3 regions of the Streptomyces sp. SID8374 genome follow, and region 2 is predicted to be linked to each of the others. Evidence: riboswitches for the same ligand, from Rfam matches in the RefSeq annotation. Region 2 holds a riboswitch; each other region holds the start of a gene.

Region 1 (9,596 bases), 2.2 Mb from region 2:
CGCCCGTCAGCGCCGTGAGCACGCCCACCGGGATGTCCTGCGGGGCCGCGAGCGTCCGGGCGGCCAGGTCGGCGAGGACCAGGAACACGGCCCCGCCGAGCGCGACGACCGGGAGCAGCGCGCGGTGCGAGGCGCCGACCGCCATCCGGGCCATGTGCGGGACCATCAGGCCGACGAAGCCGATCGCCCCGCTGTACGCGACGAGCGCCCCGGTCATCAGGGAGGCGAGGACGAAGACGGCGGCCCGGAAGCGGGCGGTGTCCAGGCCGAGCACGGTCGCGCCCTCCTCCCCCACCAGGAGCAGGTCGAGGGGCCGGGCCAGCGTGAGGAGTACGGCCGTACCGGCGATCAGGGTGACCGTCGGGAGCGCGAGCATGTCCCAGCGGGCCGCGCCGAGGCCGCCGAGGGTCCAGTAGAGGACTTCCTGGAGGTGGTCGGCGCGGGCGGAGGTGACCAGGATCAGGCTGGTGAGGGCGGAGAGGATGTAGGAGACGGCGACCCCGGCGAGGACGAGCCGGTTGGTGGTGAGGCCTCCCCCGCCGCGCGCCAGGGTGTAGACGAGGAGCAGCGAGAGCAGCGCTCCGGCGAAGGCGGCGGCGGGGATGGTGACGGTGGTGGCGAGGGTCGCGCCGATGCCGAGGACGATGACCAGGACCGCGCCGGTGGAGGCCCCGGAGGAGACGCCGAGGAGGAACGGGTCGGCGAGCTGGTTGCGTACAAGGGCCTGGAGGACCGTGCCGATGACGGCCAGTCCGGCGCCGACGACGATGCCGAGGATGACCCGGGGCAGCCGGACGTCCAGGACGATCGTGCGGAACGGGCTCGCCTCCGCCCGCCCGGTCAGGATGTCGATGACCTGGCCGGGCGGGATGCGGACGGAGCCGAGGGCGAGGGCGGCGACCACGGCGGCTGCGAGGAGTGCGGCGAGGACGCCGACGACCAGGGTGTAGCGGAGCAGCCGCCGCGGTGCGGGGGTGCGGCAGGTCACGGGGTGGTGGCCGCCGGGTGGAGCTGGGCCGCGAGCTTCTCGACGGCGGCGGGGACGCGGACGCCGAGGACCGCGTCGGAGAGCGGCATGACCGCGAAGCGCTTGTTCTTGATGGCGGGGACGTCGGCGAGGGCCGGGTCGGTGAGGAGGCGCTTCTTCTTCTGTTCGACGGTGGTGGAGCCGTAGTCGTAGATCACGATGGCTTCGGGCTTGCGGGCGACCACGTTCTCCCAGGAGGCGTCGCCGAAGGACTTGTCGAGGTCGGCGAAGATGTTGGTGCCGCCGGCGCGCTTGATCAGCTCGTTGCCGATGCCCTTGCCGCCCGCGGTGAACGCGATCTTGTCGCCGCTGTCGTAGACGAAGACGGGGAGGGGCTTGAGGTCCTTGAGCTTCTCGGCGGTCGCCGCGTTGTCGGCCTTCGCCTGCTTGATCCAGGCCTCGGCGCGGTCGGTGACGCCGAAGGTGCGGCCGACCTCGCGGATCTCCTCGTAAAGGGTCTCCATCGGGGTGTCGGCCTTGGCGCAGCTCTCGGTGTTGAGCCGGGTCTCGATGCCGGACTTCTTCAGCGCCTCGCGCCCGCGCCCGTCGCCTGCCGCGAACGCGCTGGCGTAACCGCCGTAGACGAAGTCCGGGTCGGTGGCGAGGACCTGCTCGTAGGAGGGGTACTCCTTGGCGATGACGGGGACGGAGGCGTAGTCCTTCGCGTACTTCGGCAGGACCTTGTCGTCGAGATAGGCGGTGCCGACGAGGGACTTGGCCAGGCCCAGTTCGAGCATGATCTCGGTGACGTGCTGGTTCATGGTGACCACGCGCTTGGGCGGGGCCTTGTACGTGGTGGTGACACCGCAGTTGGTGACGGTGTACGGGAAGCCGTCGCTCTTCGCCGAGGCCTCGGGCCTGCCCTGGGCGCCGGTGGAGGTCTCCGGGGTGGAGCAGGCGGTGAGGGCGAGCGGGAGCAGCACGGCGGCGGCTATGAGCGCGGGGGTGCGCCGGGACATGGCGGGGCCTCTCCGGGGGATTTCCGCGTCCCCTGGTCGATGCGTGAAAGGCGGCGGGCCAGTTCCTGGCTTCCGGGCCCGCCCTCCGGTACGGGGTCGTCCACGGGGAGTCGTCCGTACGGGAGGGCGGCCCGGTCACAGTGGCGGGACCGTGCCGGATTCGCACCGGCTTCCTGGTTCCTGCTGCCTTGTGTTCGGGTCTGGGGTGCAGTGTGCCAGACCCGTGCGGCGGCTCCGCGATCCGCCCGGGTGCTCAGTACGCCTCGACGACCTGCACGTCTTCCTCGGTGATCTCGCCGTCCACGATGCGGTACGAGCGGAACTGGAAGGGGCCCGCGCCGTCGGTGTCGGCGGTGGAGACGAGGACGTAGTGGGCGCCGGGCTCATTCGCGTACGTCACGTCGGTGCGGGAGGGGTAGGCCTCGGTCGCCGTGTGCGAGTGGTAGATGATCACGGGCTCCTCGTCGCGGTCGTCCATCTCGCGGTAGAGCTTGAGGAGGTCGCCGGAGTCGAACTCGTAGAACGTGGGCGAGCGGGCGGCGTTGAGCATCGGGATGAAGCGCTCGGGGCGCCCCGTTCCGACCGGGCCCGCCACCACGCCGCACGCCTCGTCGGGGTGGTCGGCGCGGGAGTGGGCGACGATCTGGTCGTGGAGCGCCTGGGTGATGGTCAGCATGGCGCCAGGATAAGACCGACCGGCAGTCGGGGGGTGGGAGAAGGAGCGGGGCTGGGTGCGTGCAGCTGCAAGGCGGAGGATCGAGTCAACGCGGAGCGTTGGTGATTGACGACAACGCCGGAGGGGCCCCTCCCTGCCCGAGCGAAGCCGAGAGCTTGGGGGAGCGCGTGCCCAGCCCCGCGACGCCGCCCCCGATTGCCGGTCGGTCTGAGCATGCGGGCCCTCGCGTACCGGTGGGTGGTACGGGAGGGCCCGCATGGTGGACGCCGGGGCCGTGGGGGGAAGGGGAGTGGCCGGGGCGCCCGGGAGGAGGGCCGGTCCAGGGCCCGGAGTGATCGGGCCCGCCCTCGGGGTCGGTACTCGGCGCAAGCAGGTGGGGTGCTCGGCGGAGCCTGGGTCAGCGCTTGGCGAAGGCGGTGTTCTCCGGGTCGCGCGACTTGAGCACCAGGTAGGAGACGCCGAGGACGAGCGCCCAGAGCGGGGCGCAGTACAGCGAGATCCTGGCCTCCTTGTCGATCGCCATCATCACGATGACCATGCCGATGAAGGCGAGCGCGAACCAGCTGGTGTACGGGGCGCCCGGGGCCTTGAACGAGGACTGCGGGAGCACCCCCTGGTCGGCGAGGCGGCGGTAGCGGATCTGGCTGAACAGGATCATGATCCAGGCCCACATGCCGGAGATGGTCGCGAAGGAGACGACGTAGTTGAACGCCTCGCCCGGCCACTGGTAGTTGATCCAGACGCCGACGAGCATCAGGGCGGCGGAGAAGGTGGTGCCGGTGAGCGGCAGGCCGTTCTTCGTCAGCTTGGTGAAGGCGCGCGGGCCCTGTCCGTTCATGGCCAGGTCGCGGAGCATGCGGCCGGTGGAGTACATGCCGGAGTTGCAGGAGGAGAGCGCCGCGGTCAGGACGACGAAGTTGACGATGGCGGCGCCGATGCCGAGCCCCATCTCCTCGAAGGCCTTCACGAACGGCGAGACGCCCGGCTTGAAGGTGGACCACGGCACGACCGACAGGATCATGATCAGGGCACCGACGTAGAAGACGGCGATGCGCCACGGCACGGTGTTGATGGCCTTGGGCAGCACGGTCTTGGGGTCCTTGGACTCCCCGGCGGTGACGCCGACGAGTTCCACGGCGAGGAAGGCGAACATGACGATCTGGAGCGTCATCAGCATGCCGCCGATGCCGTTCGGGAAGAACCCGCCGTCGTTCCAGAGATTGGAGACGGTCGCGGTGTCACCGGCGTCGGAGAAGCCGAGCGTCAGCACGCCGGCGCAGATGAGGATCATGCCGACGATCGCGGTGACCTTGACCATCGAGAACCAGAACTCCAGCTCACCGAAGAGCTTCACGGAGATCAGATTGGCGCCGTACAGGATGACGGTGAAGACGAGTGCGGACAGCCACTGCGGAATGTCCCACCAGTACGTCATATAGGTGGCGGCGGCGGTGACTTCGGTGATTCCGGTGACGACCCAGAACAGCCAGTACGTCCAGCCGGTCACGAATCCGAAGAAGGGCCCGATGAATTCGCGGGCGTACTCCGAGAAGGAGCCGGAGACCGGGCGGTACATGAGCAGTTCGCCCAGGGCCCGCATGATGAAGAAGATGACCAGGCCCGCGAGGACGTAGGCCAGGATGAGGCTGGGTCCGGCCCGGTCGATCGCTTTGCCCGCGCCCAGGAAGAGCCCGGTCCCGATGGCTCCGCCGATGGCGATCATCTGGATCTGACGGGCTCCCAGACCTCGCTGGTACCCCTCGCCACCGGTCTCGGCCTCCCCGGATTCCGCTCCGGGCCTTCCGTGGTCGGCCTGTCCCTCGTCGACCTGTGCCGATGTCATGTGTGGTGCGCCTTTCTCCACGCCGATCCGCGCCGTCAAGGCTGCGGATCAGGTCCTGATCCCCCCGGATATGGATTGGAGTGCCACCGGCGTTCGGCCGACTTGTGGCGACCCCGGGAACAGGGGTGGCGTCCCCGGGCGATCGTGAAGATTTATCACGGCCGTCACAGGACACCACGGGACATTCTGTGGCGCATCCCACAGGCAAAAGGGGACAAGAAACTCCATCCGGAGCGAATGCCGCCTATGACTTGGGGGGATCGTTACCCGGATCTGAGCGTCCGTTGAGCGAAGGGGGCGCGCCCGGAGGGCGGCACCTTTTCCGCCGATTACGGCATCAGTGTTTCGACGAGCGTTTCCTGAAGTGCGCCGAGCCAGAGATAGGCCATCACCATCGGCTTGCGCGGGTCGCTGTCGGGGAGCCGGTAGAGCGACCCGTCCTCGCCCTCGTCCTCGTCGGAGACCTCCAGCCGGGTGCCGATGGTGAGCCGCAGGTCGTTGAGCGAGCCGAGCCAGGAGCGGCACTCGTCGGCGGTGAGGGTGAGTACGGCTCCGCCGCCGTCGGCGGGCGAGAGCGCGTCCAGCGTCCGGACGACGGCGAGGGCGTCCTCGCGCTTGCGGGAGCGCAGGTCGGTCTCGGTGAAGCGGCGGAACTCGGCGGACAGCTCCCGCAGCTCCTCCTCCGACTTGCCGTCGCTCTCGGTGAGCTCGTCGGGTCCCCCGTACGCGTCGGGGAAGAGCCGGGCCAGGGCCGGGTCGGACGGCGGCTTGCTGGGGCCCTCGGCGAAGAGTGCGGCGAGCGGGTCCTCGCCGTCGGCGGGGGTGTCGCCCGGGCCGATCAGTTCGAGCAGCTGCACGGCGAGGGAGCGCAGGATCGAGATCTCGACCTCGTCGAGTGCGACGGCCGCGCCGCCGCCCGGGGTGGCCTCGAAATGGCCGGCCATGGATTCTCCGATGGTGGGTCGAACGGGGCAGGGGTGCGTACGGCGGCGGTGCCGCTAGTTGCGGTCCTGGGTGAGGGTGGCCCACAGCCCGTAACCGTGCATGGCCTGGACGTCGCGCTCCATCTCCTCGCGGCTCCCGCTGGAGACGACGGCGCGGCCCTTCTGGTGCACGTCCAGCATGAGCTTGTGCGCCTTGTCCTTGGAGTAGCCGAAGTAGGCCTGGAAGACATAGGTCACATAGCTCATGAGGTTGACCGGGTCGTTGTGGACGAGCGTCACCCACGGGACGTCCGGCTCGGGGACCGCGAAGGTCTCCTCGGCCGAATCAGGACGTTCGATCTCTACAGGGGTAGCAACGCTCACCTGTCCCATGCTGCCACTCGGGCGGTCCCCGCGCACAAACGGACCCCACATCTCGTCACTTTGACGAATAGGGGGTAGCATCCCAGCCATGAACTCAGCGGACCTCGGGCGACGGGTCGGCGTTCCGTCGACCGCGCTCTTCACCGACCAGTACGAGCTGACCATGGTGCAGGCGGCCCTCAAGGCGGGCACCGCCGGCCGGCACTCCGTCTTCGAGGCGTTCACCCGCCGACTGCCCGAGGGGCGGCGGTACGGGGTCGTCGCGGGCACCGGGCGGGTGCTGGACGCGGTGGAGAACTTCCACTTCGACGACGAGATGATCGGCTTCCTGCGCCAGCAGGACATCGTGGACGAGCCGACCCTCGAATGGCTGGCGGGCTACCGCTTCAGCGGCGACATCTGGGGCTACCCGGAGGGCGAGGTGTACTTCCCGGGCTCGCCGATCCTGCGGGTGGAGGGCTCCTTCGCCGAGTGCGTGCTGCTGGAGACGGTGATCCTCTCGATCCTCAACCACGACTCCGCGATCGCGGCCGCCGCCTCGCGGATGTCGGCAGCGGCCGGGGGGCGCCGGCTGATCGAGATGGGGGCGCGGCGGACGCACGAGCTGTCGGCGGTTGCCTCGGCGCGTGCGGCGTACGTCGGCGGGTTCGACGCGACCTCCGACCTGGCGGCCGGGTTCCGGTACGGGATTCCGACCGTGGGCACCAGCGCGCACGCCTTCACCCTGCTGCACGACACTGAGCGGGACGCGTTCCGGGCGCAGGTGGACTCGCTGGGGCGGGGCACGACGCTGCTGGTGGACACGTACGACGTGGCCGAGGCGGTGCGGGCGGCGGTGGAGATCGCCGGGCCCGAGCTGGGTGCCGTACGGATCGACTCCGGGGACCTGCTGCTGGTCGCGCACCGGGTGCGGCAGCAGCTGGACGAGCTGGGGGCGACGGGCACGAAGATCGTGGTGACCTCGGACCTGGACGAGTACGCGATCGCCTCGCTGGCGGCCGCGCCGGTGGATGCGTACGGGGTCGGCACGCAGCTGGTCACCGGGAGCGGGCACCCTACGTGTTCGATGGTCTACAAGCTGGTGGCCCGGGCGGGCGCTGCGGGCGCGGATGCTCCGCTGGTGCCGGTGGCCAAGAAGTCGCTGGGCGCGAAGTCGTCGGTGGGTGGTCGCAAGTGGGCGGCGCGCCGGGTCGACGAGGGCGGCGTGGCCGAGGCCGAGGTGATCGGGACCGGGGCGGTGCCGGAGGAGCTGGCGGGGCGGGAGCTGCTGGTGGAGCTGGTGCGGGATGGGGCCGTGGTCGCGCGGGAGCCGCTGGAGGCGGCTCGGGAGCGGCATGTCGCGGCTCGGACCGGGTTGCCGATGTCGGCGATGCAGTTGTCGCGGGGCGAGCCGGTGCTGGGGACGGAGTACGTGTGAGGGCCGGGGGCGTCCGGCCGGGCCGCTTCGTCCTCAAGCGCCGGACGGGCTGGGGTGGGCCCCAGCAGGCGCGGGGCCTCCACCCCGAGGGTTCCGTCCTCAAACGCCGGACGGCCCGAGCGGCCCGGGCGGCCCAGCAGGCGCGGGGGCCCCGCCCCGGCGGTTCCGTCCTCAAGCTCCCCACGGGCTGGAGTTTGGGTAGGGGTTGATTGTCAGGCCCTAGTCTCTACGCTCGTTGGCATCCCCGTGAACGTTGAACATCTCCGCTCTCTCCCCACCTAAGGACACCCGCCATGCACCGCGCATTGATCGTCGTGGACGTTCAGAACGACTTCTGCGAGGGCGGCAGCCTCGCGGTGGCGGGTGGTGCCGATGTCGCCGCCGCCATCACCGATCTCATCGGTGAGGCCCAGCCCGGCTACCGGCACGTGGTGGCCACCCGGGACCACCATGTCGACCCCGGGGGCCACTTCTCCGAGACCCCGGACTTCGTGGACTCCTGGCCGGTGCACTGTGTCGCCGGGACCGAGGGCGTCGGGTTCCACCCGAACTTCGCGCCCGCCGTCGCCTCCGGGGCCATCGACACCGTCTTCGACAAGGGCGCCTACTCGGCCGCGTACAGCGGGTTCGAGGGCACCGACGAGAACGGGACCGGCCTCGCACAGTGGCTGCGCGACCGGTCGGTGACCGAGGTCGACGTGGTCGGTATCGCCACCGACCACTGCGTACGGGCCACCGCCCTGGACGCGGCCCGTGAGGGCTTCGTCACCCATGTGCTGCTGGACCTGACCGCCGGGGTCTCGCCCGCGACCACCGAGAAGGCCCTGGACGAGCTCCGGACGGCGGGCGTCAAGCTCTCCGGCATGCCGGTCGTCGCCGAGGCCCTGTAGCCGCCCGCGGAGCCTCACGCCGCCGGGCGGGCCGGTCCGGCGTGGCCCGCCGGACCCAGCAGGGCCCTGATCGGGTGCCACAGCTCCTGGCAGGTCTGGAGCGCCAGCGCCGGCTGCGTGGCCGGGCCCGCCTCGGGCGCCGCCCGCCACAGCAGGCCGTCCGGGTGGTGCAGCACCGCCGTGACCTCGTCCGGCGTGGGCGGCCGGTCGTTGCCGCGCAGGTACACCGCCCGCAGCCCCAGATTGCGCAGCCTGGTCAGGGCGCGCGCCCGGTTCGCCGCGTGGACCAGCACCCGTACCGGGGCCCCTGGGCCCGCCCCCGTAGCGGCGCGGTGGGCCATGCCCTCCGTCGGTCTGGTGAGGGTGAGGGCCACCACCACCGTGCCGTTCGGCAACCTGCAGAAACCTCCGCCTGCCATGGATCGCACTCCCCCGTGAGACGTCGTGTCAATAAGGATGTGAACAAGACGCACCTAAACACGATCGGCCGCCGCCCGCTAGAGGGCGACGGCCGATCATGCTCTGACCTGGGGTTTTACGAAATTATCGGCCCGAGGGGCTGACCAGCACGGTCATCGAGGAGCCGTTGAGCGGCTCCAGGACGATGGAGATGCGGGTGTTGGTGTCAGAAACCTTGACACTGCCCGTGGGGTTCTCCTTGTACCAGTAGGTGCCCTTGCGGTCGTCGAAGACCGGGTTGCCCGGCGAGGGCTGGATCTTCAGCGGCACGTCCGCGTTGTGGAGCGTGAAGCCCTTGTTCGGGTACCAGCTGAACGGGGCGTCGAACGGCTGGATCTTGTTGCGTACGACCGTGCCGTCCTTCCACTTGAGCGGCTTGGCGTGCGAGTCGACCGGCAGGATCAGACCCTGGCCCGGGTGGACCGAGGTGTTGTTGTCCTTCTGGGAGGTGTCCCAGAGCCAGACGAGCAGACCGGTCTGGTACGCGTAGTGCTCCACCCAGCTCGGACGGGTGGTGGCGAAACCGAAGTTGTACGGGCCGACCTTGAGGGTCTCGTCGTACGACACGTACTGGCGGTTCTCCGCGATGTAGTACTGCGGGTAGTCCTTCGCGAACGACTCGCCGATCCGCGAGAAGCCCTTGGCCGACCAGCCGTTGTCGTCGCCCTCGGCGTTGTCCGAGAAGAGGACGGCACCGTCGGCCGTGATGGTGATCTCGTCGGCCGCGAAGCCCTTGCCGCCCGCGCCGCCGTCGGTCTGGTAGCGGAAGCGGAGGTCGATCTTCTTGCCCGCGTAGGCGTCCAGCGGGAAGGAGAGCTTCTTGTACGCGCCCGAGACGTCGGTCAGGGCCGGCTTGTCGCTGGCGTCGCGCGGGATGGCCTGGCCGTCGGCGGTGCCGTCGAGTGCGGTCCAGCTCGTGCCGCCGTTGTCCGACACCTCGGTGTAGAGGAAGTCGTAGTCGGCCTCGATGTCGTACCAGCCCGAAAGGTCCAGCTTCGCCGAGGACTTGCCGGTCAGG
Region 2 (9,596 bases):
CACCCAGTCCCTCCACGAACGATCTGCTCACCCGAGTGCTCTACGGCGACAACTTCCGCCAGGAGCACGGGTTCTGGCGACGGCTGCTCACAACAGAACCGTTTCGCCGGTCCGGTGGGGGCACCCCCGATGAACGGCTCGCCCTCTCCTACCACCGGCTCCGCATCCTCAACAACGCACTGGACAGCGGCGCGAGGCTGGCCGCCGACCCCCGCGCCCTGGCCGCCCTGCACGAATGGCTCGGCCCGGTCGACCCGGCGCTGACCACCGTCGCGGGCATCCACTACAACCTCTTCCTCGGCTCCCTCCTCGACCACGACCCGGGCACGCTCCGCGACCTCTCGGACTTCCTGGAGCTGCGGCGTATCGGAACCTTCCTCTGTACGGAGGTGGCCCACGGCAACGACGCGGCGGCCGTCGAGACGACCGCGACGTACGACCGCGAACGCGACGGCTTCGTCCTGCACACCCCGAACTCCGGGGCCCAGAAGTTCATGCCCAACACCAGCCCCGCAGGCGGTCCCAAGGCCGGTGTGGTCGCCGCCCGGCTCCTCGCCGACGGCACCGACCACGGGGTCTTCCTCTTCCTCGCCCCGCTCACCGACGCCATCAGCGCCCTGCCCGGCGTACGGGTGCGGCGGCTGCCCGCCCGCATGGGCTCCCCGGTCGACCACTGCCTCACCTCCTTCGACCGGTACTTCGTCCCGCGCGAGGCGCTGCTCGCCGGGGAGCAGGGGCGGATCGGCGCGGACGGGCGGTTCACCAGCGAACTGGCCAACCGCAGAAGGCGGTTCCTCCTCTCCATCGGCCGCGTCACCCCCGGCAAGCTCTCCATGAGCGCCTGCGCGGTCGGCTCCGCCCGGGTCACCCTCGCCATCGCCATCCGGTACGCCGGTCACCGGCTGGTCTCCGGATCGCGCGGCTCGCGCCGGGTCCCCGTCTACGCGCACCGCAGCCACCACGGCCCGCTCGCCGGGGCGATGGCCACCGTCTTCGCGATGAGCCTGCTGCACCGCAGGGCGCTGGACCGCTGGGAGTCCGCCCCGGCCGCCGACCGGGCCGAGGCCGAGCGGCTGGTCGCCGTCGCCAAGGGGTGGATCACCTGGCAGGCGCGCGGCGTCATCGTCGAGTGCCGGGAGCGGTGCGGGGCGCAGGGGCTGCTGGAGAACAACGGCATGACCGAGCTGTTCACCGGCATCGAGGGCGCCATCACCGCCGAGGGCGACAACCTCGCCGTCCACGCCAAGGCCGCCGCCGAGATGCTGTTCAGCGTCACCGTCCGGGACGAGGAGGAGACGGAGGGCCCCGGCGACCTGGACGACCCGCGCTTCCTGGGCCGGCTGCTCGCGGCGGTGGAGGACATCTGGTTCGACCGCGCCCGGGAGCGGATCAGCGCCGCCCCGCCCGGCGACCCGCTCGGCCGGTGGAACGCCGCCTCGGGCCCCGCCCTGCGCGGGGTGGAGGCGTACGGCTACCGGCAGGCGAGCGAGGCGTACGAGCAGGCCACCGCCTCACTGCCCGCAGGTCCGGCCCGCGAGCGGCTGACCGAGCTGCACCGGCTCTTCGCCCTCCAGTGGATCGCCCGCAACAGCGGTGACCTGCTGGCCTCCGGACGGCTGACCGCCGAACAGGTGTCCTTGCTCCCCGACTTGGTGGAGCGGCTCATCGCGACCGTGGCCCGCCACGCCCCCGAGCTGGTGAAGGCGTTCGCGCTGCCGGAGCGCCTGATGTCGGACTGGCCGATCGCCGGACCCGGTTACGCGGACGCCTACGACGATCCGGAAGGGTCCTGGCACCGGGACCGCAGGCCGGGAGGGGCGGTGGGGCGCAAGGCGGGCGGAGCCGGGCGCCGTACGGCGGATTTCCGGCGGCCCGCCTGCGGCAGCAAGCGGCGGCGCCCGCTGCGCGAGAAGGTGGCGGCGCTCGGCACCCGCGGTGTGCTGCTGGCGTACTGGGGAACCACGTCGGTGCTCTCCCGGTGGTTCGAGAAGCCGCAGGTGAGCGTAGACGAATCGGTTCGCCCCAAGGCGTAACCGGAGGGGCACCCTCCAGTTATTTCGGCGGTGGGTCCGTGCATATCGCCACCCGCCGTCCAAGAGGCCGCCGATGAGAGGAAACACCGTGACGACCCAGACCATCCACCCGAAGATCACCGAGGTGCTGACCGAGACGTTCAAGGTGCCCGCAGCCGAAATCCTGCCGGAGTCCACGATGGACAGCCTGGAGATGGACTCCCTGGCGGTCGCCGAGTTCGCCGTCATCATCAAGGAGACCCTGGGAGTCGCCGCCGACTCCGAGAAGCTCTACAAGGACGCCACGCTGGCCGACATCTCCGCGTTCATCGACGCGGCCGTCGGCGGCGAGGCGGCAGGCAGTGCGGTGCCGGTGAGCAACACCCGATGAACCGACCCGCCATCGCCGTCACCGGCCTGGGGATGATCACCCCGGCCGGCCACACCACCGACACCACCTGGGACGGGGTCTGCCGCGGGGAGTCCTTCGCGCGCACCGTCCCCGAACTGCACGGCTGCGCCGTCGACTTCGCCTGTACGGTCTCCGGCATCGACCTGGACGACGCAGTCGGCGGCCGGACCGCCTTCCGCATGGGCCGGTACGTCAAGTTCGCCGTCCTCGCCGCACGGGAGGCGGTGGCCGACGCCGGACTCGACCCCGCCCACTGGGACGGCGCCCGCGTCGCCGTCGTCGTCGGCACCAGCAGCGGCGGATCCGCCGGACTCACCGAACAGGCCGTCGCCCTGGAGCGGCGCGGCCCCGAGGCCACCTCGCCCTCGGGCATCCTGCTCACCATCCCGAGCATGCCCGCGGCCGAGATCGCCATCCAGATGAAGGCCACGGGCCCCAGCCTGGCCCCCTGTACGGCCTGCTCCTCCGGGGTGACCGCCCTCTCCGTGGCCCGCGACATGCTGGCGCTCGGACAGTGCGACATCGCGATCGCCGGAGCCACCGAGTCGATCGTCTTCCCGGTCGCCATGACCGGCTTCGCCCGCTCCGGCGCGGCGGCCCCGCGGGACGGGGACCCCGCCCGCCTCTGCCGCCCCTTCGCCGCCGACCGGGCCGGACTCGTCATGGGCGAAGGCGCCGCGATCATGGTCCTGGAGCGGGCCGAGGACGCCCGGGCCAGAGGAGCGGCCCCCCGGGCGCTGCTCGCCGGTACGGGCGCCACGACCGACGCCCACCACCCGACCTCCCCGCACCCCTCCGGGGCGGTCGCCGAGGCCGCCGTCGACGCGGCGCTGGCCGACGCGGGGTGGCGCTCCGAGGACGTCGACCACGTCAACGCGCACGGGACCTCGACCCCGCTGAACGACGCGACGGAAGCCGCCCTCATCGGCCGGGCCTACCCGCACCGGCCGCCCGTCACCGCCCCCAAGGGCGTACTGGGCCACTGCATGGGCGCGGCCGGGGCCATCGAGGCGGGGCTGACCGTCCTGACGCTCCAGCACGGCGTCGTCCCGCCGATCGCCAACCTGGACGCCCCCGACCCCGGGTTCGCCATCGACTGCGTCACCAAGACCCCCCGTGAGCTGCCCGTACGACGGGCCGTCAGCCACTCCTTCGGCTTCGGCGGACAGAACGCGGTGATCGCGCTCCAGGCTCCGTAAGGCGCTCCGCCGGCCTCACGGCAGCCGGCCGGGCCGGTGCGGCGGGACGATCCCGCGCCGCACCGGCCCCCCGGGGAGCGGCCCGTACACCGGCTCTGAGCTGCACGAAGACCCGTGATAGCTTGCCGGGGCCAGTCGAACCCCGGCGACGGGGTCAGGGAATCCGGTGCGAGACCGGAACTGACGCGCAGCGGTGAGGGGGACGGACGGGGCCACGGCCACTGGAGCGCACACGTGCTCCGGGAAGGCGTCCCGCCCGGACGAACCCGAGTCCGAAGACCTGCTGGCACCCGCGCCCCGCACCGGGGCACGGGAACCGTACGACGGGCTCCGCGGCTGGGCCCAGAGACACCGAGGTCCTCCGTGCTGTCCAAGGCCACCCCCGCCCCGATACGCACCGCCGCCCTGTTCGCGGCCGGCGTCGTCCTGCTCACCGCCTGCGGCGGCGGCACCACCGCCTCCTCCGCCGAGGGCGGCGACAAGGCCGACGGCTTCCCGCTCACCCTGAAGAACTGCGGGCGCACCGTCACCGTGAAGGCGCCGCCCCAGCGGGCCGTCTCGGTCGACCAGGGATCGACGGAGATCCTCCTCTCGCTCGGCCTCGCCGACCGGCTCGCGGCCACCGCGACCTGGAGCGACCCGGTGATGAAGGGCCTGGAGAAGGCCAACGAGGGCGTGGAGCGCATATCGGAGAACCGGCCCTCCTCCGAGAAGGTCCTCGACAAGGAGCCCGACTTCCTCTCCGCCTCCTTCGCCTCCACCCTCGCCAAGGGTGGCGTCGCCCCCCGCGAACAGTTCGAGAAGCTGGGCGTCCCCACCTACATCTCGCCCGCCGACTGCGTCGGCAAGGACAACAGCGGCGGCGGTGACGGAGCCCGCACCGCACCCCTCACCATGGACAGCGTCTACACCGAAGTCCGTGAGCTCTCCCAGGTGTTCGGCGTCCCCGAGCGCGGCGACGCCCTGGTGAAGAAGCTCCGGGCGCGGGTGGCGAAGGCCACCGCCGGCATCGACGGATCGAACGCATCGCTCCTCTACTGGTTCTCCGACTCCAAGGCCCCCTACCTCGCGGGCTGCTGCGGCGCCCCCGGTGTCATCACCCGGGAGCTCGGCGCGAAGAACGTCTTCGACGACACCCACGACGAATGGCCCCAGATCAGCTGGGAGACCGTCGCCGACCGGAACCCCGACGTCCTGGTCATCGGCGACCTGAGCCGTACCATGCAGACCGCCGAGAGCGCCGAGAAGAAGATCGAGTTCCTGGAGTCCAACCCGGTCACCAGGACGATGGACGCCGTGAAGAACCGCCGGTACGTGCTGCTCAGCGGCCAGGCGATGAACCCCACCATCCGGACGGTCGAGGGACTGGAGCGCGTCGCCGCGGGGCTGCGCGACTTCGGGCTCGCGGGGTGAGCGGCGGGAACCCGACGGTGAAGGAGTCCGTGGCCCTGAAGGAGACCGCGGACCGGAAGACATCGGCCGCGCCGGGCCCGGTCCGGGGCAGCGGCCCGCTCGTGGCCCTGCTCTGGGCCGGCGGACTCGCGCTCCTGCTGCTCTCCGTCGCCGTCGCCGTCACGATCGGGCCCGCCCGGATCTCCGTCCCCGACGTCTGGTCCGCCGTCGCCTCCCACCTGGGCTTCGGCGCCTCGGAGCTGAGCCCGATCCGGGACGGCATCATCTGGAACCTGCGCATGCCCCGCACCCTGCTCGCCGCCGTGTGCGGCGCCGGGCTCGCGGTGTGCGGCACGGTGATGCAGTCCCTGCTGCGCAACCCGCTCGCCGACCCCTTCGTCCTCGGCGTCTCCTCCGGAGCCTCCACCGGGGCGGTCGTGGTGGTCGTCCTCGGCGTCGGCGGGGGAGCGGTGTCCCTGTCCGCCGGGGCCTTCGTCGGGGCCATCTGCTCGTTCGCCCTGGTGCTGCTGCTCAGCCACACCCTCGGCTCCACCACCGACCGGGTGGTGCTCTCCGGGGTCGCCGCGATGCAGCTCTTCTCCGCGCTGACCTCGTTCGTGGTGATGACCTCCGCCGACGCCGAGCAGACCCGCGGCGTGCTCTTCTGGCTGCTGGGCTCGCTCAGCGGGGTCGGCTGGAGCGAGGTCGCCCTCTGCACCGCCGTCCTCGCCGTCTGCCTGGTCATCTGCCTGGCCCACGCCCGTACCCTCGACGCCTTCGCCTTCGGGCAGGACGCGGCGGCCGCGCTCGGCGTGAACGTCGCCCGCACCCGGATCGTGCTGCTGTGCACCACCGCCCTGCTGACCGCCGCCCTCGTCAGCTCGGCGGGGGCCATCGGCTTCGTCGGCCTGGTGCTCCCGCACGCCGCCCGCGCCCTCACCGGCTCCGGGCACCGGCGCCTGCTGCCGGTCACCGCGCTCGCCGGGGCGATCTTCCTCGTCTGGGTCGACACGCTCGCCCGCACGGTCCTCGACCCGCAGGAGGTGCCCGTCGGCGTCGTCACCGCGCTGATCGGCGTCCCCGCGTTCGTCGCCGTCCTGTACCGCACCCGGAGCACGCCATGAGCCTCATCGAGAACGGCGGCCTGCGCGCCGAGCGGGTCGGCCGGGCGGCCGGTGGCCGGCTCATCCTCGACGGGGTCGACATCGCCCCGCCGCCCGGCGCCACCGTCGGCCTGCTCGGCCCCAACGGCTCCGGCAAGTCCACCCTGCTGCGGATCCTCGCGGGCCTACTCGCCCCGGACACCGGCACCGTCACCCTGGACGGCGACCCCCTCGCCGCCCTCGGCCGCCGCACCGTCGCCCGCCGGATCGCCGTGGTCGACCAGCACGCCGTCACCCAGGTCGACCTCAGCGTCCTCGACGTCGTACGCCTCGGCCGCATCCCGCACCGCCGCGCCTGGTCCGCCCCGGACCGTCGCGACGAGGAAGCGGTCGCCGACGCCCTGCGGCGCACCGGGCTCACCGACCGGGCCGCACAGCCCTGGCACACCCTCTCCGGCGGCGAACGCCAGCGCGTCCAGATCGCCCGGGCGCTGGCTCAGCAGCCCCGCGAACTCCTCCTGGACGAGCCGACGAACCACCTGGACATCCAGCACCAGCTGGACCTGCTCGCCCTGGTCGCCGAACTGCCCCTCACCAGCGTCATCGCCCTGCACGACCTCAACCTCGCGGCGATGTTCTGCGACCGGATCACCGTGATGAAGGCGGGCCGGGTGGTCGCGGGCGGCACCCCGGCCGAGGTCATCACCGAGGAGCTGATCGAGGACGTGTACGGGGTCCGCGCGGTCGTCACCCCGGAGGGGCCGGACGGACGTCCCTCCGTACGGTTCCTGCCGCGCCGCTGACCCGAAGGGACACGGCCCCCGGACAGCCCTCCGGGCGGACCCGTTCGCACGGGCCCGCCCGGAGGCCGAGGACATGGGAGCGGCCTTCCGGCCGCCGAAGGGGATGCGCCGTCAGCGGCGGCGTCCCTGGCCGAACTCGCCACCGGTGTCCTTGCCGGTGTCCATGTCCTTGCCGTCGCCGTAGTCGATCTTCTCCTTGCGGACCTCGGCGGAGACTTCCTTCTGCTCGGTGACCTTGTTGGTCTCCAGGCGGACCCGCTCCACCGGGACGGCCTCCTTGCGGACCGTGGCGCGCTCCGCGTGCAGCGTGACCTCCACGTCCTGCTCGCCGAAGTCCGTCGTCCCGGTCACCTTCTCACCGGGCCGCAGCGGCTCGCGGACCACCCGCACCTCCTCGTGGGAGACGGGCACGGACCGGGTGACCTCCTCGGTCACCACGTACTTGTGCAGCCTCGCCCGGCCGCTCTCGTACTCCTCCGTACCGACGTGCAGCTGCTCCTCGGAGCGGATCATCTCCTCCTTGCCGCTCATGTCGGCGGCCCGGGTCCCCGCTCCCGCGCCCGCCAGCGGGCGGGACGTGGCGGAGGCGTCGGTGTCGCGGTGCTTGCCGGTGCCGGCCGTGCCCGCGGCTCCGGCGCTGGTGGTCCTGCCGGTCGCCTGGGCGTTCGGCGGCGTGCCCGTGCCACGGGCCGCGCCCGCCGCACCCGCACCGGCCGCGCCCATGGCGCCGGTCCCGGCGACGGTCCGGGCGTCGCCGCCCGTGCCGGCGGCCTTGCCGGTGTCACCGAGGTTGCCGGACTTCCTGGTCAGGCCGTAGTGCCGGTAGAGCTCCTCCTCCTCGGCGACGGACAGATGCGCGTCCGCGTCCACGCGAGGCGCTTCCTTGACCGTGTCCTTGGAGTGCGAGACATGCAGGTCGGAGCCCACTCGACGGGCTCCGGCGAGCGGTACGAAGCTCTCCTTCATGCCGAACAGGCCGGTCTTGACCGTGACCCAGTCGGGCTTGCCGGTGTCGTCGTCGACGTACACCCGGCCCACGCTGCCGACCTTCTCGCCTTCGTTGTCGTACACGGTCAGACCGTCGAGCTCTCCGGAATCCGTGAAACCGTCAGCGGCTCCCATAACCGAACCCTCCTCGCTGGGCGCGCCCTGTGGGTGGCTCCACCAGATGTAGGCACGTCCGGCTTCCATCGCGCCCCACCCGGTTGGACGCTGCAACCGCCCGGCCACCCGTCCGACGGGGCCCTGGAGGCCCGACGGTCCCTGCTGGCCCCGTACGAGCGCTCTCGGCGGCCCCCGGACCAGTTAGGCCAATCGGGTGAGCGGGGGTGGGGGCCGCATATGATCGCCGGAGCACGGCAGCCCCGGGAGGACGGGCCACCGCCGGTCCCGCCGAGCCACCAGGGGTGCGCCATCGATTCCGTACGCGTCCACCTGCCCGCCCGGCGCGGCGAACTCCGCGACCGGCACGAGGACGGCCACCACCTCCACCACCTCGTGTGGCGGCTGGGCCCCGGCGTGCAGGTGTGCAGCAGCGCGGTGCTCGGCGGCGGCATCGGCCCCCGCGCCTGGATCCTCAACGCCCAGGTCCCCGGCGGGTACCCGCGCCTCGACCCGGACCGCCACCTCGCCGAGATCGCCGCCGCCGAGGGGCTCACCGGCCCGGGCGCCGGGCTGATGACCGCCGCCGACGTCGCCGCGTACACGACCGGCCACGACGGCGGAGTCACCGCGACCGTCACGACGGGCCTCGGCGTGCGGGGCTGGGCGGCCGCTCCTGACGCGTCCGCGCGCCGAACGGCCGCCCCCGGCCCCGCCGTCCGCGCCCCGCACCGGCCGGGGACGGTCAACATCGTCGTCACGCTCCCCGCCGCACTCTCCGACGCCGCCCTGGTCAACGCCGTCGCCACCGCCACCGAGGCCAAGGTGCAGGCCCTCCTGGACGCCGGACTCGACTGCTCGGGCACCCCCACGGACGCCGTGTGCGTCGCCGCCCCCGAACCGGGGCCCGACGGCGGCGAACCCTTCGCCGGACCCCGCTCCCCCTGGGGCGCACGCATCGCCCGGGCCGTGCACACCGCCGTACTGGCGGGAGCCCGTCTCAGCTGACGGTCACCGGGTGCCGCACCACCGCGTCGAAGAGATACCCCTGCGTGTTGTGCGCCGTCGTCTTCGGCTGCGTACGCCCCGACCGGTCCATGGCCCGGGCCAGCAGCTCCGTCGCGCCCTTGACCGTCGGCACCCAGTCCACCGACCACCGCACCCAGCTCCCGGCCCGGGGCGCGTCGTGCAGCCGGGCCCGCCGCCAGTGCCGCCCGCCGTCGGTGCTGACCTCCACCGACCGCACCGGCGCCCCGCCCGACCAGGAACGGCCGGTCAGCACCGTACGGCGGTGGGCGGGGAACGAGGCGCCCTGCACCAGCTCGAAGGCGCTCTTCAGGGTCTGCCGGGTCAGCGGGGCGCTGCCCTCCGGCGGGTACCCGGGGCCGAACAGCCGGTAGAGGCCGGTGTTCCACGGGGTGAGCAGCGGCCCGGCGCTCACCTCGATGTCCCCGACCCACTTGAGGTTGGCGATGCCCACCCACGACGGCGCGATCACCCGGACCGGATATCCGTGGTCCGGCGGCAGCGGCTCGCCGTTCATCTCGTACGCGAGCAGGACGTCGTCCAGCGCC
Region 3 (9,596 bases), 970 kb from region 2:
CGGTGTCGCCGTGCAGTTCGATGAGGCCGGCCAGCCGGGCCCGGTCCCAGCCCGCACGGACCTGGGCCGGGGAGAGCTCCAGGGCCGTCGCGGCCCGTTCGAGGGCCTGGGTGGCGAGCGGTGCGGCGCTGCCGGGGGCGCCGGCCGCCCAGTGGGCAATGCGTACGGCGTCGGCGAGGACCGCCCTGGCCTGGCGGGCCAGTTCGGGGCGGGGCGGGGTGCCCTCGGGGGGCCGGGGGGCCGGCCTGGTGCGCCGGGTGGACACCGCCTTGCGGGCGGTGGCAAGGGGTCGCGGGCGGACAAGTCGCAGCCTGGAGTCGCGCGGGGTACGGGACGTCACGGGAGCAGTCTTGCCTCTGACGGCCCGAAAGCCCAAACGGAAGGCGTTTCCCCGGTCGCCGCGCGGTTTCCCGGGGCCGGTGACCAAAGGGACCGATCCCCGCATCACCTCACATCAGGGGCGTGAGGAAGCGCCTGAGGGCCTCTTCGTAGCGGGCGGGATCGGCGTTCCACATCGACGCATGCGGAGCCTGCTGTACGGCGTGGAGGCTGACCAGGTCCGGCCGGCGGGCGGCGAGCGCCTCGGAGGGGCCCCAGGGGGCGATCGTGTCGTCCGGGCCGTGCAGGATCAGCGTCGGGGCGGGCAGCGCGTCGGCCAGGGAGGCGTCGAGGAGCGGTGCCGTGGTCATCCCGGTCCGGCCCTGGGCTGCGCGGACGGCCAGCGGCAGCAGGGCGGCGGGGACTCCGCGGGCGGCGGCCAGGGCGCGCAGGGTGGTCGTCCAGTCCAGGACCGGGGAGTCCAGGACGAGGCCGCCGACGCGCTCGCGGAGCGGGGAGTTCACGGCGGCGTGCAGGGCCGTGGAGGCGCCGGTGGACCAGCCGTACAGGATCACGTTCCGGGCGCCGTAGCGGACGGCGAAGCGCATCGCGGCGTCCAGGTCGCGCCACTCGGAGGCGCCGAGGTGGCCGAGGCCGTCGGCGGGGCGGGGGGCTCCGGCGTCGCCCCGGTAGGCGATGTCCAGCACGGGGAGCTGCTGGCCGCTCAGGAAGCCCATCAGGTTCATGGGGTGCGCGCGGGTGGTGCCGAGGCCGTGCGCGGTGATGACCCAGGTGTCGCGGTCGCCGGGGACCCACCAGGCGGGCAGTCCGCCGAGCTCGCCGGGGATCTCGACCTCCCGGTACTCCAGGCCGAGGGCGCTGCCCGGGTCCCCGCGGTACAGCTCGGGGGTGAGGCGGACCTTGTCGCCCGGCTCCAGGACGCCGTGGGTGATCTGCTCCAGGGTGCGCACGACGGTGTCGGCGGTGGACTCGGCCCCCTCGACGACGGGGCCGACCACGGCGTGGACGCCGGGGCCCTCGATGCCGTACGTACCGGGGCGCAGCGCGGTGAGGGAGCGGGTCAGGGTGACCTGCCGGATCGCCGTGGCGTGCACGGTGAGTCTGCGGTCGGTGGGGAGGGGTCGTCCGGGCGCCGCCTTGAGGGCGGCGTCGCTGGCGTACCGGCCGGCCGCGACCGCTGCCGCTCCGGCGCCGAGGATCGTGGTGACGGCCGTTGCCGTCGCAGTTGCCGGGCGCACCGCTTCAGTGTCGTGGGGCGGGCGGCGCGATGCCAGTGGGCGGGGGCCGTCCGGTGCGGCGGGGCGGGCGGTGCGCCGGGTCAGCCGGGCTGCCCGTACCCCTTGAGCGCCTCGGTCACCTCGGCCAGCTGGGCTTCGCTGAGCAGGGCCGGGGTGCGGCCCGGCAGCGCGCTCGCGGTGAGCCAGAGGCGGCAGAGCCACTCCAGTTGGGCGGTGCGTTCATAGGCCTGGTCGAGGGTGGCGCCGTAGGTGACGGTGCCGTGGTTGGCCAGCAGGCAGCCGGTGCGGTCCTGGAGGGCGGTGAGCATGGATGCGGCCAGCTCGGGGGTGCCGTAGCGGGCGTAGGGAGCGGTGCGGACGGGGCCGCCGAGGATGGCGGCCGCGTAGTGCACGAGCGGCACCTCGGTGACGAGGGTGGAGACGGCGGTGGCGTGCACCGCGTGGGTGTGGACCACGGCGGCGGCGTCGGTCTCCCCGTAGACGGCGAGGTGGAGGGGGAGTTCGCTGGTCGGCTTCAGCTCGCCGAGGACCTGGCGGCCGTCCAGGCCGACGCCGACGGCGTCCCCGGGTCCGAGCCGGTCGTAGGGCACGCCGCTGGGGGTCACCAGGACCAGGTCTCCGACGCGGGCCGACACATTGCCGGAGGTGCCGACGACCAGGCCTTCGGCGGCGCTCCGGCGGGCGGTCGCGACCACGTCCCGCCAGGCCAGGGCGACGGATTCCGGCTGCTGCTCGCTCATGGGGCGAGCGTAGGGGCGGTGGCCGGAAACCGGAACGTCGTCCCCCACGTGACGGGGATCTCTTCCGGGGCCGGATGTGACCGTCAAAAACTTCGCCAACGAGGAGCAAAGGGCAGACCAGCCCGTGCCCCACCCGCGTCCCGCAACCTCACCCGCACACAAGCGGAATCACCGCACTCCGATTCGAGTCACCACAGCGCCCCGCCCAGTTCATCTTCCGTTCACCCAGGTTGCCTACGGTCCACGAGCCACTGACGTCGAACGATTGCCTGGGTAAATGGAACACATCACGCTGCTGCTCGCGATTGTGGTCGTGACAGCTCTCGTGTTCGATTTCACGAACGGTTTCCACGACACCGCCAACGCGATGGCAACGACCATCTCGACCGGCGCACTGAAGCCCAAGACAGCGGTGGCCATGTCCGCCGTTCTCAACCTCATCGGCGCGTTCCTGTCAGTGGAGGTCGCCAAGACGATCTCCGGCGGGATCGTCAACGAGAACGGCCTCAGAACCGAGGTCATCTTCGCGGCGCTCGTCGGCGCCATCCTGTGGAACCTGCTGACCTGGCTGGTCGGCCTGCCCTCCAGCTCCTCCCACGCCCTGTTCGGCGGTCTGATCGGTGCGGCAGTCATGTCGGCCGGCTGGTCCTCGATCAACGGCGGCACCGTCGTCACCAAGGTGCTGCTCCCCGCGATCGCCGCCCCGCTGGTCGCCGGTCTCGCCGCGATGCTGGCCACGAAGCTGACGTACCGGATCAACCGGAACGTCACCGACGAGAACCAGCTCAAGTCGACGGCCAAGGGCTACCGGGCCGGACAGATCGCCTCGGCCGGTCTCGTCTCGCTCGCCCACGGCACCAACGACGCCCAGAAGACGATGGGCATCATCACCCTCGCTTTGGTCACCGGCGGCGTCCTCGCCCCCGGCTCCAACCCGCCGATGTGGGTCATCGTCTCCGCCGGTGTCGCCATCGCGCTCGGCACCTACCTCGGCGGCTGGCGCATCATCCGCACCATGGGCAAGGGCCTCACCGACCTCCAGCCGCCGCAGGGCTTCGCCGCCCAGACCAGCGCGGCCACGGTCATCCTGGCCTCCTCGCACCTCGGCTTCTCGCTCTCCACCACCCAGTCCTGCTCGGGTGCCGTGATGGGCGCGGGCCTCGGCCGCAAGGGCGGCGTGGTCCGCTGGTCCACCGCCACCCGGATGTTCGTCGCCTGGGGCCTGACGCTCCCGGCCGCGGGCCTGGTCGGCGCGGGCGCCGAGTTCCTCACCAAGCAAGGCCCGTGGGGCATCACCACCACCGCGATCCTGCTGGTCGGCGGCTCCTTCGCCATCTGGGTGGCCTCGCGCCGCCAGCCGGTGGACCACACCAACGTCAACGACACCGAGGTCACGGTGGACGACGAGCCCCAGGGTGTCGTCACCACCGCCATGGCCGCGGTCGCGCCGCCGCCCATCGGCGGTCCGGCCGCCGACCTCTCGACCACCATCCCGGCCCCGGCCTCGGCGCCCGACGACACAGCCCGCCCCGCGGCGACGGTGTAAGGACAGATCCGTATGAAAATCGACTGGGCAGCTCTCGCCTCCGTCTTCGGTGTCAGTCTCGTGGTCACCGTCGCGCTGGTCGGCGTCTTCACCCTGGGCATCGTCGCCCTCTCCAAGCTGTCGGCCACGGCCGCCGGCGGCGCCTCCGGCGGTTCGGCCGCACTGGCGCGCACCGGCGCGTACGCCTGCTTCGCGGCGTGCGCGGCGGCGGTCGCGTACGGGATCTATCTGATCGTCGCCTGACGCGCCCCACCGCACTCCTTCGGGCCGGACACACCACCGTGTGTCCGGCCCGATGTGCGTCTGCGCACACTGGACCTCCGCAGGTCAACAGCAAGTTGACGGCCGTTCTCGCAGCGTGGTGGACTGCCGGAGCCATTTACGGCGACAGAAGAGGAAGCCGGTGCGAATCCGGCGCGGTCCCGCCACTGTCACCGGGGAGCACTCCCCCACACCGGATGTCACGGCCCTCCGCACGAGGGCTGGAAGGCCGGGGGAACTGCGGATCCGGGAAGCCAGGAGACTCTTGTCGCCGGTCACGTCGAACCAGGGCGCGGACCCTGAGTGAGGACATAAGCCATGCCCGGCCGCCGTGCGCCGCACCCTGTGCCTCTTCCCGTACCTCTTCATGCCGGAACGCCTCTGCCCGCGGCGGCCTGAACCGTGCGTGCCGATCGTGTCTTCGCGTACGGCGCCACCGCCGGGCTGATCGCCGACGCGGCCCTCGGCGACCCTCGGCGGGGCCACCCCGTGGCCGGTTTCGGCCGGGCAGCCGCGCGGGTGGAGTCCCTGCTGTGGCGTGACGACCGGGGCCGGGGCGCACTGCACACCCTGCTGTGCGCCGGAGGCGCCGTGGGGGCCGCCGCACTGGCCGCCCGTGCCGTACAGGGACGCCCCGCGCTCGCCGTCGCGCTGACGGCCGCCACCACGTGGTCGGTCGTCGGCGGTACGTCGCTGGGCCGGGAGGCCCGTGCCATCGGGGGCGCGCTGGCCGCCGGGGACCTGGAGGTGGCCCGGGAGCGGCTGCCGCATCTGTGCGGGCGCGATCCGCACTCCCTGGACGGGCCGCAGATCGCCCGCGCCGTGGTGGAGTCGGTCGCGGAGAACACCTCGGACGCCGTCGTCGGCGCGCTGGTGTGGGGCGCCATCGGCGGGGTGCCGGGGCTCGTCGGCTTCCGGGCCGTGAACACCCTCGACGCGATGGTCGGCCACAAGTCGCCCCGTTACCGCCGTTACGGCTGGGCCTCGGCCCGTCTGGACGACCTCGCGGGGTGGCCCGGCGCCCGGTTGACGGCCGCGCTGGCTGTCGTGGCGGGCGGGCGGCCCTCGGAGGCCGTACGCGCCTGGAAGGCGGACGCGGGGCGCCATCCGAGCCCGAACGCCGGGCCGGTGGAGGCCGCGTTCGCGGGGGCGCTCGGCGTACGGCTCGGCGGGACGCTGGCGTACGCGGGGCGCGTCGAACACCGGCCGGTCCTGAACGGGGCGTCCGGGCGGGACGTGCGGAGCGCCGACATCGAACGCGCGGTGCGGCTGTCGCGGCGCGTGAGTGTGCTGGCCCTCGGGGTGTCTGTGGTGGGGCGGACGGTCGCGGGGCGCGTGGTCGCGGGGCGAACAGTCATGGGACGGAAGCGGGGACGGGCATGAGCGGTGGGCTGCTGGTCGCGGGGACCACATCGGACGCGGGCAAGAGCGTCGTCACAGCGGGGATCTGCCGGTGGCTGGTGCGCCGGGGCGTGAAGGTCGCGCCGTTCAAGGCGCAGAACATGTCCCTCAACTCCTTCGTCACCCGCGAGGGCGCGGAGATCGGCCGCGCGCAGGCCATGCAGGCGCAGGCCGCCCGGGTGGAGCCGACCGCGCTGATGAACCCGGTGCTGCTGAAGCCGGGCAGCGACCGGTCCAGCCAGGTCGTGCTGATGGGCAAGCCGGTGGGCGAGATGAGCGCCCGGGGCTACCACGGGGGCCGGCAGGAGGCGCTGCTCGGGACGGTCACCGACTGTCTGGAGCAGCTGCGGTCGACGTACGACGCGGTGATCTGCGAAGGGGCGGGGTCCCCTGCGGAGATCAACCTGCGGCGGACCGACATCGTGAACATGGGGATCGCGCGGGCGGCCCGCTTCCCCGTGCTGGTGGTCGGGGACATCGACCGGGGCGGGGTCTTCGCCTCCTTCTTCGGGACGACGGCGCTGCTGAGCGCGGAGGACCAGGCGCTGGTCGCGGGGTACCTGGTGAACAAGTTCCGGGGTGACGTCTCGCTGCTGGAACCGGGGCTGGACATGCTGTACGGGCTCACCGGACGGCGGACGTACGGGGTGCTGCCGTTCACCCATGGGCTCGGTATCGACGAGGAGGACGGCCTGCGGGTCTCCCTGCGGGGTGCGGTACGGGAGTCGGTCGTGGCGCCGCCCCATGGGGATGACGTGCTGCGGGTCGCCGTCTGCGCGGTGCCGTTGATGTCGAACTTCACGGACGTGGACGCGCTGGCCGCCGAACCGGGCGTCGTCGTGCGGTTCGTGGACCGGCCCGATGAGCTGGCCGACGCGGACCTGGTCGTCGTGCCCGGGACGCGCGGCACGGTGAAAGCGCTGGCCTGGCTGCGGGAGCGGGGGCTCGCGGAGGCGCTGGTGCGGCGGGCGCGTGAGGGGCGGCCGGTGCTGGGGATCTGCGGCGGGTTCCAGGTGCTCGGTGAGCGGATCGAGGACGAGGTGGAGTCGCGGGCGGGGGTCGTGGACGGGCTGGGCCTGCTGCCGGTGCGGGTGCGCTTCGACCGGGCCAAGACGCTGGCGCGGCCGGTGGGTTGGGCCCTCGGGGAGCCGGTGGAGGGGTACGAGATCCACCACGGGGTCGCCGATGTGCGGGGCGGGGAGCCGTTCCTGGACGGGTGCCGGGTGGGGTCGGTCTGGGGGACGCACTGGCACGGGTCGCTGGAGAGCGATGGGTTCCGGCGGCGGTTCCTGGAGGAGGTGGCCCGGGGGGCCGGGCGGCGGTTCGTGCCTGCGCCGGACACGCGGTTCGGGGTGTTGCGGGAGGAGCAGCTGGATCGGCTGGGGGATCTGGTGGAGGAGCACGCGGACACGGATGCGTTGTGGCGGTTGATCGAGGGGGGTGCGCCTGGGGGGTTGCCGTTCGTGCCGCCGGGGGCGCCGGTGTTGGGGGCGGGTGCGGGGACGGGCGCTGGTGCGGCGGAGAGCCGGGGCGCTGCCCCGGGCCCCGCTCCTCAATCGCCGGAGGGGCTTGATTCTGCTTCCCCGGAGCCGCTGGGAGAGGCCCGAACGTCCCACGGGCTTGGAATTGCTGTTGTTGACGTCGACGAGGAGGCCAAGTGAGTACGCCGTATCCCTTCACCGCGATCGTCGGGCAGGACGACCTGCGGCTCGGGTTGTTGTTGAACGCGGTCAGTCCGGCCGTCGGTGGTGTGCTCGTGCGGGGCGAGAAGGGGACCGCCAAGTCCACCGCCGTCCGCGCCTTGGCCGCCCTCATGCCCGAGGTCTCCGTCGTACCGGGGTGCCGGTTCTCCTGTGATCCGGTCTCCCCCGATCCCGCGTGTCCCGACGGGCCCCACGCCGAGGCCGCCGGTGTGTCGCGGCCGGCGCGGACCGTGGAGCTGCCCGTCGGCGCGTCCGAGGACCGGCTCGTGGGGGCGCTGGACATCGAACGGGCGCTCTCCGAGGGCGTGAAGGCGTTCGAGCCGGGGTTGCTGGCCGACGCGCACCGCGGGATCCTGTACGTCGACGAGGTCAACCTCCTCCACGACCACCTGGTGGACCTGCTGCTGGACGCGGCCGCCATGGGTGCCTCGTACGTGGAGCGCGAAGGCGTCTCCGTACGGCATGCGGCACGGTTCCTGCTGGTCGGGACGATGAACCCGGAAGAGGGCGAGCTGCGGCCGCAGTTGCTGGACCGGTTCGGGCTGACCGTCGAGGTGGCCGCCTCCCGGGACACCGACGAGCGGGTGGAGGTCGTACGGCGCCGGCTCGCGTACGACGACGATCCCGAGGGGTTCGCGGCTCGCTGGGCCGAGGAGGAGACGGCGCTCCGGGAGCGCATCGCCGCCGCGCGTGCCCTGCTCCCCCGCGTCGTGCTCGGTGACGGCGTGCTGCGGCAGATCGCCGCGACCTGCGCCGCGTTCGAGGTCGACGGGATGCGGGCCGACATCGTGATGGCCCGTACCGCGACCGCGCTCGCCGCCTGGGCCGGGCGTGAGGAGGTCACCGCCGACGACGTACGGCAGGCCGCCCTTCTGGCGCTCCCCCACCGGCGGCGCCGCAACCCGTTCGACGCGCCGGGTCTGGACGAGGACAAGCTGGATCAGACCCTGGACGAGGCGGGCCCGCAGCAGGACAGCGACCCGGGCGACGACGATCCTGACCCCGGCCCGGACGGCGGTGGCGACGGTGGTGGAGGCGGTGGCGTACCGCCCCAGGCCGACGGCGACCGCACCCCGCCGCAGGCCTCCGAAGGCGGCGACACGCCGTCCCAGGCCCCCGAAGGCTCCCCCGACGCGCCCGGCCGCTCCGCCGGGGCCGAGCAGCAGCCGGTGGCGGCCGCCGAGCCGTTCCGTACGAAGATGCTCAGCGTGCCGGGGCTGGGGGAAGGCGCTGCCGGGCGGCGTTCCCGGGCCCGTACAGCCCATGGTCGGACCACAGGAGCGGCCCGACCACAGGGGGCTCTGACCAAGCTGCACCTGGCCGCGACCGTGCAGGCCGCCGCCCCCCACCAGCGGGCGCGCGGGCGGTCCGGGCGCGGGCTCGTGGTGCGGCGGGACGATCTGCGGCAGGCGACCCGGGAGGGGCGTGAGGGCAACCTCGTGCTGTTCGTCGTGGACGCCTCCGGGTCGATGGCGGCCCGGCAGCGGATGAGCGCGGTCAAGGGGGCCGTGCTGTCGCTGCTGCTGGACGCCTACCAGCGGCGGGACAAGGTCGGCCTGGTCACCTTCCGGGGCAAGGACGCCGAGGTGGCGCTGCCGCCGACCTCGTCCGTGGACGCGGCCGCAGCCCGGCTGGAGTCGCTGCCGACCGGTGGCCGCACCCCGCTGTCCGCCGGGCTGCTGAAGGCCCATGACGTGCTGCGGGTGGAGCGGCTGCGCGATCCGTCGCGGCGGCCGCTGCTCGTCGTCGTCACGGACGGCCGGGCGACCGGCGGTCCGGAGCCGGTGGCGCTCGCGGGGCGGGCAGCGCGGCTGCACCAGGCCGAGGGGACCGCCTCGGTCGTCGTGGACTGCGAGTCGGGGTACGTACGCCTCGGTCTCGCCGGGGAACTCGCCCGGGAACTGGGAGGCACCGCCGTCACACTCGACGAACTGCGGGCCGACTCGATCGCCGGGCTCGTCAAGGACGTCACCGCAGCCGGGAGGGCCGCTTAATGCCGCAGGGACAGCCGACATCGGTGCCGGACGACGGGCTCACCACCCGTCAGCGGCGCAACCGCCCGCTCCTGTTCGTCCACACGGGCATCGGGAAGGGCAAGTCGACGGCCGCGTTCGGGCTCGCGCTGCGGGCCTGGAACCAGGGGTGGCCGATCGGGGTGTTCCAGTTCGTGAAGTCGGCGAAGTGGAAGGTCGGCGAGGAGAACGCGCTGAAGGTGCTGGGCGCGAGCGGCGAGGGCGGCACGGTCGACTGGCACAAGATGGGCGAGGGCTGGTCCTGGGTCCAGCGCGACGGCCAGCTGGACAACGAGGAGAAGGCCCGCGAGGGCTGGGAGCAGGTCAAGCGCGACCTGGCGGCGGAGACGTACAAG

The links. Region 2 has a riboswitch for cobalamin ahead of GTY67_RS01345 (ABC transporter substrate-binding protein). Riboswitches for the same ligand answer to the same signal wherever they lie in the genome.
Region 1: it holds a riboswitch for cobalamin, as region 2 does, so the genes downstream of both, GTY67_RS11180 (ABC transporter substrate-binding protein) here and GTY67_RS01345 (ABC transporter substrate-binding protein) in region 2, are expected to answer to the same signal.
Region 3: it holds a riboswitch for cobalamin, as region 2 does, so the genes downstream of both, GTY67_RS05810 (cobalamin biosynthesis protein) here and GTY67_RS01345 (ABC transporter substrate-binding protein) in region 2, are expected to answer to the same signal.

What each region holds. Positions count from the first base shown of each region.
Region 1 covers NZ_WWGH01000001.1:2,524,471-2,534,066, forward strand. The annotation lists gene GTY67_RS11175 (iron ABC transporter permease) at 1-988, opposite strand, end outside; gene GTY67_RS11180 (ABC transporter substrate-binding protein) at 985-1,986, opposite strand; cobalamin riboswitch at 2,046-2,165, opposite strand; gene GTY67_RS11185 (M67 family metallopeptidase) at 2,240-2,662, opposite strand; gene GTY67_RS11190 (amino acid permease) at 3,060-4,505, opposite strand; gene GTY67_RS11195 (DUF2017 domain-containing protein) at 4,835-5,449, opposite strand; gene clpS (ATP-dependent Clp protease adapter ClpS) at 5,504-5,821, opposite strand; gene GTY67_RS11205 (nicotinate phosphoribosyltransferase) at 5,901-7,229, shown strand; gene GTY67_RS11210 (isochorismatase family protein) at 7,523-8,119, shown strand; gene GTY67_RS11215 (hypothetical protein) at 8,134-8,538, opposite strand; gene GTY67_RS11220 (immune inhibitor A domain-containing protein) at 8,663-9,596, opposite strand, start outside.
Region 2 covers NZ_WWGH01000001.1:313,290-322,885, reverse strand. The annotation lists gene GTY67_RS01360 (acyl-CoA dehydrogenase) at 1-2,033, shown strand, start outside; gene GTY67_RS01355 (acyl carrier protein) at 2,122-2,403, shown strand; gene GTY67_RS01350 (beta-ketoacyl-[acyl-carrier-protein] synthase family protein) at 2,400-3,623, shown strand; cobalamin riboswitch at 3,739-3,926, shown strand; gene GTY67_RS01345 (ABC transporter substrate-binding protein) at 3,987-5,036, shown strand; gene GTY67_RS01340 (iron chelate uptake ABC transporter family permease subunit) at 5,138-6,139, shown strand; gene GTY67_RS01335 (ABC transporter ATP-binding protein) at 6,136-6,921, shown strand; gene GTY67_RS01330 (PRC and DUF2382 domain-containing protein) at 7,033-8,043, opposite strand; gene GTY67_RS01325 (adenosylcobinamide amidohydrolase) at 8,263-9,030, shown strand; gene GTY67_RS01320 (sulfite oxidase) at 9,023-9,596, opposite strand, start outside.
Region 3 covers NZ_WWGH01000001.1:1,286,368-1,295,963, forward strand. The annotation lists gene GTY67_RS05785 (hypothetical protein) at 1-265, opposite strand, end outside; gene GTY67_RS05790 (hypothetical protein) at 450-1,577, opposite strand; gene GTY67_RS05795 (class II aldolase/adducin family protein) at 1,658-2,317, opposite strand; gene GTY67_RS05800 (inorganic phosphate transporter) at 2,595-3,863, shown strand; gene GTY67_RS05805 (hypothetical protein) at 3,876-4,106, shown strand; cobalamin riboswitch at 4,255-4,389, shown strand; gene GTY67_RS05810 (cobalamin biosynthesis protein) at 4,527-5,507, shown strand; gene GTY67_RS05815 (cobyric acid synthase) at 5,504-7,186, shown strand; gene GTY67_RS05820 (putative cobaltochelatase) at 7,183-9,222, shown strand; gene cobO (cob(I)yrinic acid a,c-diamide adenosyltransferase) at 9,222-9,596, shown strand, end outside.